Regions from separate parts of the Devosia sp. A369 genome, predicted to be linked through region 2. Evidence: riboswitches for the same ligand, from Rfam matches in the RefSeq annotation. Region 2 holds a riboswitch; the other holds the start of a gene.
The links. Region 2 has a riboswitch for glycine ahead of gcvT (glycine cleavage system aminomethyltransferase GcvT). Riboswitches for the same ligand answer to the same signal wherever they lie in the genome.

Region 1: another riboswitch for glycine. It lies ahead of ACX3OZ_RS18265 (D-amino acid dehydrogenase); the one in region 2 lies ahead of gcvT (glycine cleavage system aminomethyltransferase GcvT).

The regions. Positions count from the first base shown of each region.
Region 1 is NZ_JBTMWV010000023.1:700-4,102, forward strand. It holds gene ACX3OZ_RS18265 (D-amino acid dehydrogenase) at 1-1,145, opposite strand, end outside; glycine riboswitch at 1,201-1,279, opposite strand; glycine riboswitch at 1,283-1,377, opposite strand; gene ACX3OZ_RS18270 (ABC transporter ATP-binding protein) at 1,655-2,458, shown strand; gene ACX3OZ_RS18275 (ABC transporter permease) at 2,468-3,241, shown strand; gene ACX3OZ_RS18280 (ABC transporter substrate-binding protein) at 3,342-3,403, shown strand, end outside.
Region 2 is NZ_JBTMWV010000002.1:284,186-287,588, reverse strand. It holds gene ACX3OZ_RS04890 (F0F1 ATP synthase subunit C) at 1-156, shown strand, start outside; gene ACX3OZ_RS04885 (F0F1 ATP synthase subunit B) at 256-894, shown strand; gene ACX3OZ_RS04880 (F0F1 ATP synthase subunit B family protein) at 900-1,385, shown strand; glycine riboswitch at 1,660-1,748, shown strand; gene gcvT (glycine cleavage system aminomethyltransferase GcvT) at 1,908-3,077, shown strand; gene gcvH (glycine cleavage system protein GcvH) at 3,089-3,403, shown strand, end outside.

The sequences.
Region 1 (3,403 bases), on a different contig from region 2:
CCGGGGCTTTTGCCGCGCCCGACCTTGGGCATCATGTTCGGCATCATCGGCCGCAGACCCGCCCACGGCACCACCCGGTCGGTATTGACCTCGGGAAACAGCTGGCGCGTCCAGTCCACCAGCGGGCGCACGCGATCATGACGAATATCGCGGTTCTCGCCGTTGAATTCGGCGGTTCCGGCGACCCGGAAGCGGTCGGGGCCGAGCCGGCTGGTGACGATCTTGGCGGCATCGTCCAACAGGCTCACCCATGGGGCCGCCGCCTGGCTTGCCGCATCTTCGAGCATGACGGTGATCGAATAGCCTTTCACCGGATAGATATTGACCCGGTCCCCGACCATGGCAGCGAGCCGCCGACTGGCGATGCCGGCACACAGTACAATCCCGTCGAAGTTGCGGGTTTCAGTGGTGATGGTTCCGCTTTGGCTCGACGCTTCGGGCATGAAGGTGACGCTGGGACGGCCATTGCCATGGTTCAGGCCCTGCACGTCGGCGTCCTGCTCAAACCGCACGCCCAGCTTTTGGCACCGAGCGGCCAGTTCGCGGGTGAATTTATGAATATCGCCGGTAGCGTCGGAGGGGGTGAAGAAACCGCCATGATAGCTGCCCGTCACCGCCGACTCGATCTGTCGGATTTCTGCGGGTGTCACCGCCCGGCGTTCGAGACCACCCTTGTTGAGCAGGGCATTGACGGCGCTGGCGTGATCGAAAGCCGGTTTGTCACGGTAGATATGCAGGATGCCCCGGGTTTCGAGGTCAAAGGCAATATCTTCGGCGGCCGCGACCGCGAGCAGGCGCTGCCGTGCGGTGATGGCCAATTTGGTCGTGGCCACGGTATTGGCCTGGTAATTGCCGATATTGCCGAGGAATTCGGCCATCCAGGAATATTTGTGCCAGCTCGGCTTGGGGTTGAACGAGAGCGGCGCATCGGGGCGCAGCAGCCATTGCATGCCATGCAGGATGGTCGACCAGCTGTTCCACACTTCAGCATTGCTGGCTGAAAGCTGGCCGCCATTGGCAAATGAGGTCTCCATCGCCGGATAGCGGTGGCGATCAAACACGGTGACGGAAAAGCCTTGTTGCGCAAGCGCATAGGCAGTGGTTGTGCCGGTGATACCGGCACCGATAACGGCGATCTGACGCATAGGACCTCGTAGAGACAATGGAACGACGAGCCGGTTTCCCGGCCGATTTGTCCCCATCTGTCTCTTGTACCTGAGAGTTTCCCCCAGCCGTGGCTGGTTACCCCTTCGGTGGGCGCGAACGCCGCTCTCCAGATCGCCAGGCTGGAGCAGTACTTGGTGCCTGAGAGTTTCCTGGGGGGTTGCTCCGTCGGCGGCAGTGGCCAAGGCCACCACTCTCTCCTGCTCTGCCCATAAGGCGCGGCGACACTGGCACGGCGCGATGCAATTGCCAATCCGGTGGCGGTGAAATTTTCGCCGGCCCGCCCGGACCGAGCACAACCTTCGCCGACAGAAGCTGGCCCAAGACCGTCGCACCATGTTGACAAAGTCAATTTGTGATCACATTGTGTCGTCACATTGTAGGAGGACTATATGGATGCGACCCCCGGCCCGTTTGCGGTGCTCGTTTTAGCCTTTGAGGTCACGCCGCTCCGTCAGCACGGCACAGCTCTCTTGGAAGCGGACCTCGGATGACTATGGAAAAAGCGCCAAGAATAACGATCGAAAATCTCTCGCTGACTTTTAACACGAGCTCGGGGCCGCTGACTGCGTTGCAGGATGTGTCGTTCGATATCGCTTCGGGGTCATTCCTCAGCGTGGTGGGACCATCCGGCTGCGGCAAGTCGACCTTGCTCAAAATCCTGTCGGGGGTGCTGCCGGCATCCTCGGGGCGGATTCTGTTTGATGGCGAGCCCGTCGACAAGGAAAAAATCCAGGGCCAGGTTGGCTACGTATTTCAGCGCGCTTTGCTGCTGCCCTGGCGGACGGCGCTGGAGAACGTCGTTCTGACCATGGAAGTGGCGCGACGCGGGATGAAACGCGCCGAGCGCGAAGACGAAGCTCGCCGCTGGCTTGAAATTGCCGGGCTCAAGGGCTTTGAGAACCGCTACCCCCACGAATTGTCGGGCGGCATGCAGCAGCGCGTTTCGATCTGCCGGGCCCTGGCGTTCAAGCCGCGCGTGCTGCTGATGGACGAGCCGTTCGCTGCGCTGGACGAGATCACCCGCGAGACCCTGCAGGAAGAACTGCTGCAGCTCTGGGCGCAGACGGAAACCACCGTGGTCTTCATCACGCACTCCATTCCCGAGGCGGTGCTGTTGTCGGAGCAGATCATCGTGATGTCCGCCCGCCCCGGCCGGGTGGTGGAGCGCATCGAGGTGCCGTTCCCGCGTCCGCGGGCCGAGGCCATGCGGGAGTTGCCCGAGTTTGTCAGCATGGCGAGCCATGTTCGCAGCTTGCTGCGCGCCCCGCTCAAGTCAGTGGCCGCGGAATAGGAGTTCAAGATGTATCGTTTTTCAGTAACTGCCGGCCAATTCCTGGTTTTCGCCGTGTTTTTCGGCGCCTGGGAGGCCCTGGTTCATCTGCTCAGTATCCGCCCGGTCATCCTGCCAGCGCCCAGCGTCATCGCACAGGTCGCCTGGGAAAATCGTGATCTTCTGCTCAAGAACACCTGGCCAACCTTCCTCGCCATTTCGTTGGGCTTTATATATGCGGTCGTCGCCGGCTTTGTCATTGCCGTGGGCATCGCCTATTCCCGGATCATCCGGGACCTGACCTATCCGTTCCTGGTCACTGCGCAGATCTTGCCCAAGATCGCCTTCGCTCCGCTGTTCCTGATCTGGTTTGGCTTCGGGCTGACCCCCAAGATCGTCATTGCGGCGCTGATTGCGTTCTTCCCCATCGTGATCAACACCGCCAAGGGCCTGACCTCGGTCGATAGCGAAATGCTGCAATATATGGACTCGCTGGGCGCGCGCGGCTGGGAGAAGTTCACCAAGATCAGCCTGCCCTGGGCCATGCCGTATATTTTTGCGGCCCTCAAGATCTCGATCACCCTGGCCATTGTCGGTGCGGTGGTGGGTGAGTTCGTCGCCGCCGGCGAAGGCCTGGGCTATGTGATCAACGCCTCCAACATCACCCTCAATACCGAGCTGATGTTTGCCGCGATCATGTGCATGAGCGTGCTCGGCATCCTGATGTTCCTGGTGATCGTGCTGTTTGAGCGCCTGATGCTGCCGCAGGGCCAGCAGGATGGCGGCGTGCAGGCCACGATGTAATCCAAGCCCGGCGGCCAGCTGCTGGCCGCCGGCTCGATTTGCCTAACTCAATGCTCTGGGCGCGCCCGGGCAGACTGTGTCTCATGGAGGAGAAACGACGATGAAAATGATGAGCAAAGGCTATTTGGGCGGGTTGGTGCTGGGGGCCCTCGCATTGGGGCT
Region 2 (3,403 bases):
GTGGCCAACATCTTCGGCAACTTCCTGTCGGGCGCCCTGCGCAACCCGTCGGCAGCACCGAGCCAGTTCTCGAACCTGATCTTCGGCTTCGCCGTGACCGAAGCTCTGGGCATCTTCTCGTTCCTGGTTGCCCTGATCCTGCTGTTCGTCGTCTAATATTCGACGTCACACGCCTGTCTTCGCGGCCGGGACTCGTCCCGGCTGCGTATATTTATCCGGCTACTCGCCGGCTGACCGGATTTAACGGGACCGCACCTGATGGTAACGCAAGCCTATGCCCAAGAAGCGGCTGCACCGGCCGAAGTCCACGTAGAGGGCGCTGATAGCGTCGTTGATGTGAACCTCGCCGATCCAACCGCTGACACCCATGCCACTACCGAAGCCTCGGCTGGCGAGCATGATTCAGGCGTATTCCCGCCCTTTGATCCGGCAACATTCCCATCGCAATTGCTGTGGCTGACGATCACGTTCGCCGCGCTCTATCTGCTGATGAGCCGGATTGCACTGCCCCGCATTGGCGGCATTCTGGAAGGCCGCAAGGCCATCATCGACGCCGATCTGGCGGCCGCTGATGCGTCGCGCCAAAAGACCGACGCTGCCATCGCTGCCTACGAAGCGGCTCTGGCTGCAGCCAAGTCCAAGGCACAGGGCATTGCCAGCGAGACCCGCGAATCGATCCAGGCCGATCTGGCTGCCAAGCGCAGCGCCGTCGAAGCCGACCTCACCGGCAAGGTGACGGAAGCCGAGGCGCGGATCAACACCACCAAGACCGAAGCGCTGACCCATGTCGATGAAATCGCCACGGAAACCGCGCAGAGTGTCGTGACCCAGCTGGTGGGCGACGTTTCGGCCGATAGCGTCCGCGCCGCGGTCGCCAAGGCATCGAAGGAGTAAGCGCCATGGAATGGTTGGACAACAGCTTCTACGCCTTCCTCTCGCTGATCATCTTCATTGCAGGGGCGATGTATTTCGGCATCCACGGCATCATCGCCAAGATGCTCGACGCCCAGATCCAGAAGATCGCCGACGACCTGGCTGCTGCCAAGCAGCTGCGCGAAGAGGCCGCTGCCCTGCTCGTTGAATATGAGCAGAAGCGCGTCGCCGCCGAGAGCGAAGCCGAAGGCATCATCGCTGCCGCCAAGGACGAGGCCACCCGCCTCACCGCCGAGGCTCAGGTATCGCTGGCCGATCTGATCGCCCGCCGCACCAAGTCGGTGGAAGACAAGATCGCCCAGGCCGAGGCCCAGGCCGTCGCCGAAGTGCGCGCCCGCTCGGCTGACGTCGCCATCGAGGCAGCCCGGCTGGTGCTGACCGACGAAATGAACCGCAAGGGCGGTTCGGTCGTCGACAACGCCATCGCCGATGTCGGCAACCGGCTGAACTAAGCTTCAGCCACAGAAATTGAGAAAAGGGCGGGCAAGTTATGCCCGCCCTTTTCGTTTGCGCTATACTGATCTTGCCTTCCCCTCGCCCCTTGAGGGAGAGGGACAGACCTGACGCGTTCAGCGGAAGGTCAGGGTGAGGGGTCCTGCGCTCGCCCATGCTTTGACGTTGTTGCACCAACCCCTCATCCGCCCCTTCGGGGCACCTTCTCCCTCAAGGGGAGAAGGAAAAGCGGTGGTGAGGCAATTGACGCCTTTCAGATTCTCCACCATGGTGCCCCGAACTGCGGGAGAGACTGGTTTTTCTCCGGCGCCGAAGGAGCAACCGCCCCGGAAACTCTCAGGCAAAAGGACCGCAGCACCACTATAACTCTGGAAAGCGGACCGGCACCTTGCCTGGTCCCACCGAAGGAGCAACCGGCGCTCAGCCGGGAAATCTCTCAGGTGATCAAGGACAGAGGGGGCACGGAATTCGCCGCAAGGCGAGTGTAGTCGTGTCGCCTTGTTCAGTTCCAGGATGTGTTGATGGCCCAAACCTCAGCCGAAGACCTTAAATTCACGCCGCTCTACGAGCGTCACCTTGCCGCCAGTGGTCGCATGGTGCCGTTCAGCGGCTATTCGCTCCCCGTGCAATATCCCAGCGGGATCATGGGCGAGCATAAATGGACCCGTGAACAGGCCGGCCTGTTCGATGTCAGCCATATGGGGCCGAGCTTTCTCGTGCTCAACAATCCCAGCGGCGACGCCGATGCCGATCACGCCGCCGTCGCCGCGCTGATCGAGCCGCTGATCTGCGGGGATATCGCCGGGCTCAAGCCCGGGCAGATTCGCTACACCCTGCTGCTCAACGAGGAAGGCGGCACTCTCGACGATCTGATGATCGGCCGCTCGCCACTGTTCGGCGGCGCGCTCTATATCGTGGTCAATGCCGGCACCAAGGAGGGTGACTTCGCCCGTATCCAGGCTGCCGCCGGTGACGCTGCCAAGTTCGGCCGCGTCGATGGCGACAATGCCCTGCTGGCGCTGCAAGGCCCCGAAGCCGTCAATGTGATGGCGCAAATCGCTCCCGGCGCCATCGAACTTGGCTTCATGCAATATGCTGCCTTCGACTGGGGCGGCGAGAAGCTGATCGTCTCCCGCGCCGGCTATACCGGCGAAGACGGCTTTGAAATCCTGGTCTCGAACGCTAATGCCCTCCTGCTCTGGGATGCGTTGCTGGCCGATGACCGGGTCAAGCCCGCCGGCCTCGGCGCCCGCGACAGCCTGCGGCTGGAAGCCGGCCTGCCGCTTTATGGGCACGAACTGAACGAAACCATTTCCCCGATCGAAGCCAATCTCGGCTTCGCCATCGCCAAGCGCCGCCGCGAAGCCGGTGATTTCCCCGGCGCCGCGCGCATTCTGGCCGAACGCGAAAACGGACCATCCCGCATCCGCGTCGGGCTGCTCGTTGAAGGCGCCCCGGCCCGCGAAGGCGCCGAGATCCTTGATGCTGACGGCACAGCCATTGGCGTCGTCACCAGCGGCGGCTTTGCCCCCTCGCTGGGCAAGGCCATCGCCATGGGCTTCGTGCCGCCCAGCCACGCCGAGCACGGCACCAGACTGCAGGTCTCGGTCCGCGGCCGAGCCCAACCGGCAGAGGTGGTCCCCACGCCCTTCGTGCCGCATCGCTATTTCCGCAAACCCACCGCTAGTTGAGAGCGCAAATCATGACCACCAAGTTCACCCCTGACCACGAATATATCCGCGTCGAGGGCGCGACCGGCATTATCGGTATCACGCCCTATGCCCAGGAATCGCTCGGCGACATCGTGTTTGTCGAGCTGCCCAGCGTCGGCAAGGTGCTCAAGAAGGGCGACGAAGTCGCCGTCGTTGAATCGGTCAAGGCCGCGTCGGAGATCTATGCTCCGGTCGCCGGCACCGTGACTGAAGTCAACGAAGCGCTGTCCGCCAATCCGGGCCTGATCAACACCGATCCCGAAGCCGCCGGCTGGATCTACAAGCTCGCCATCGCCGATGCCTCC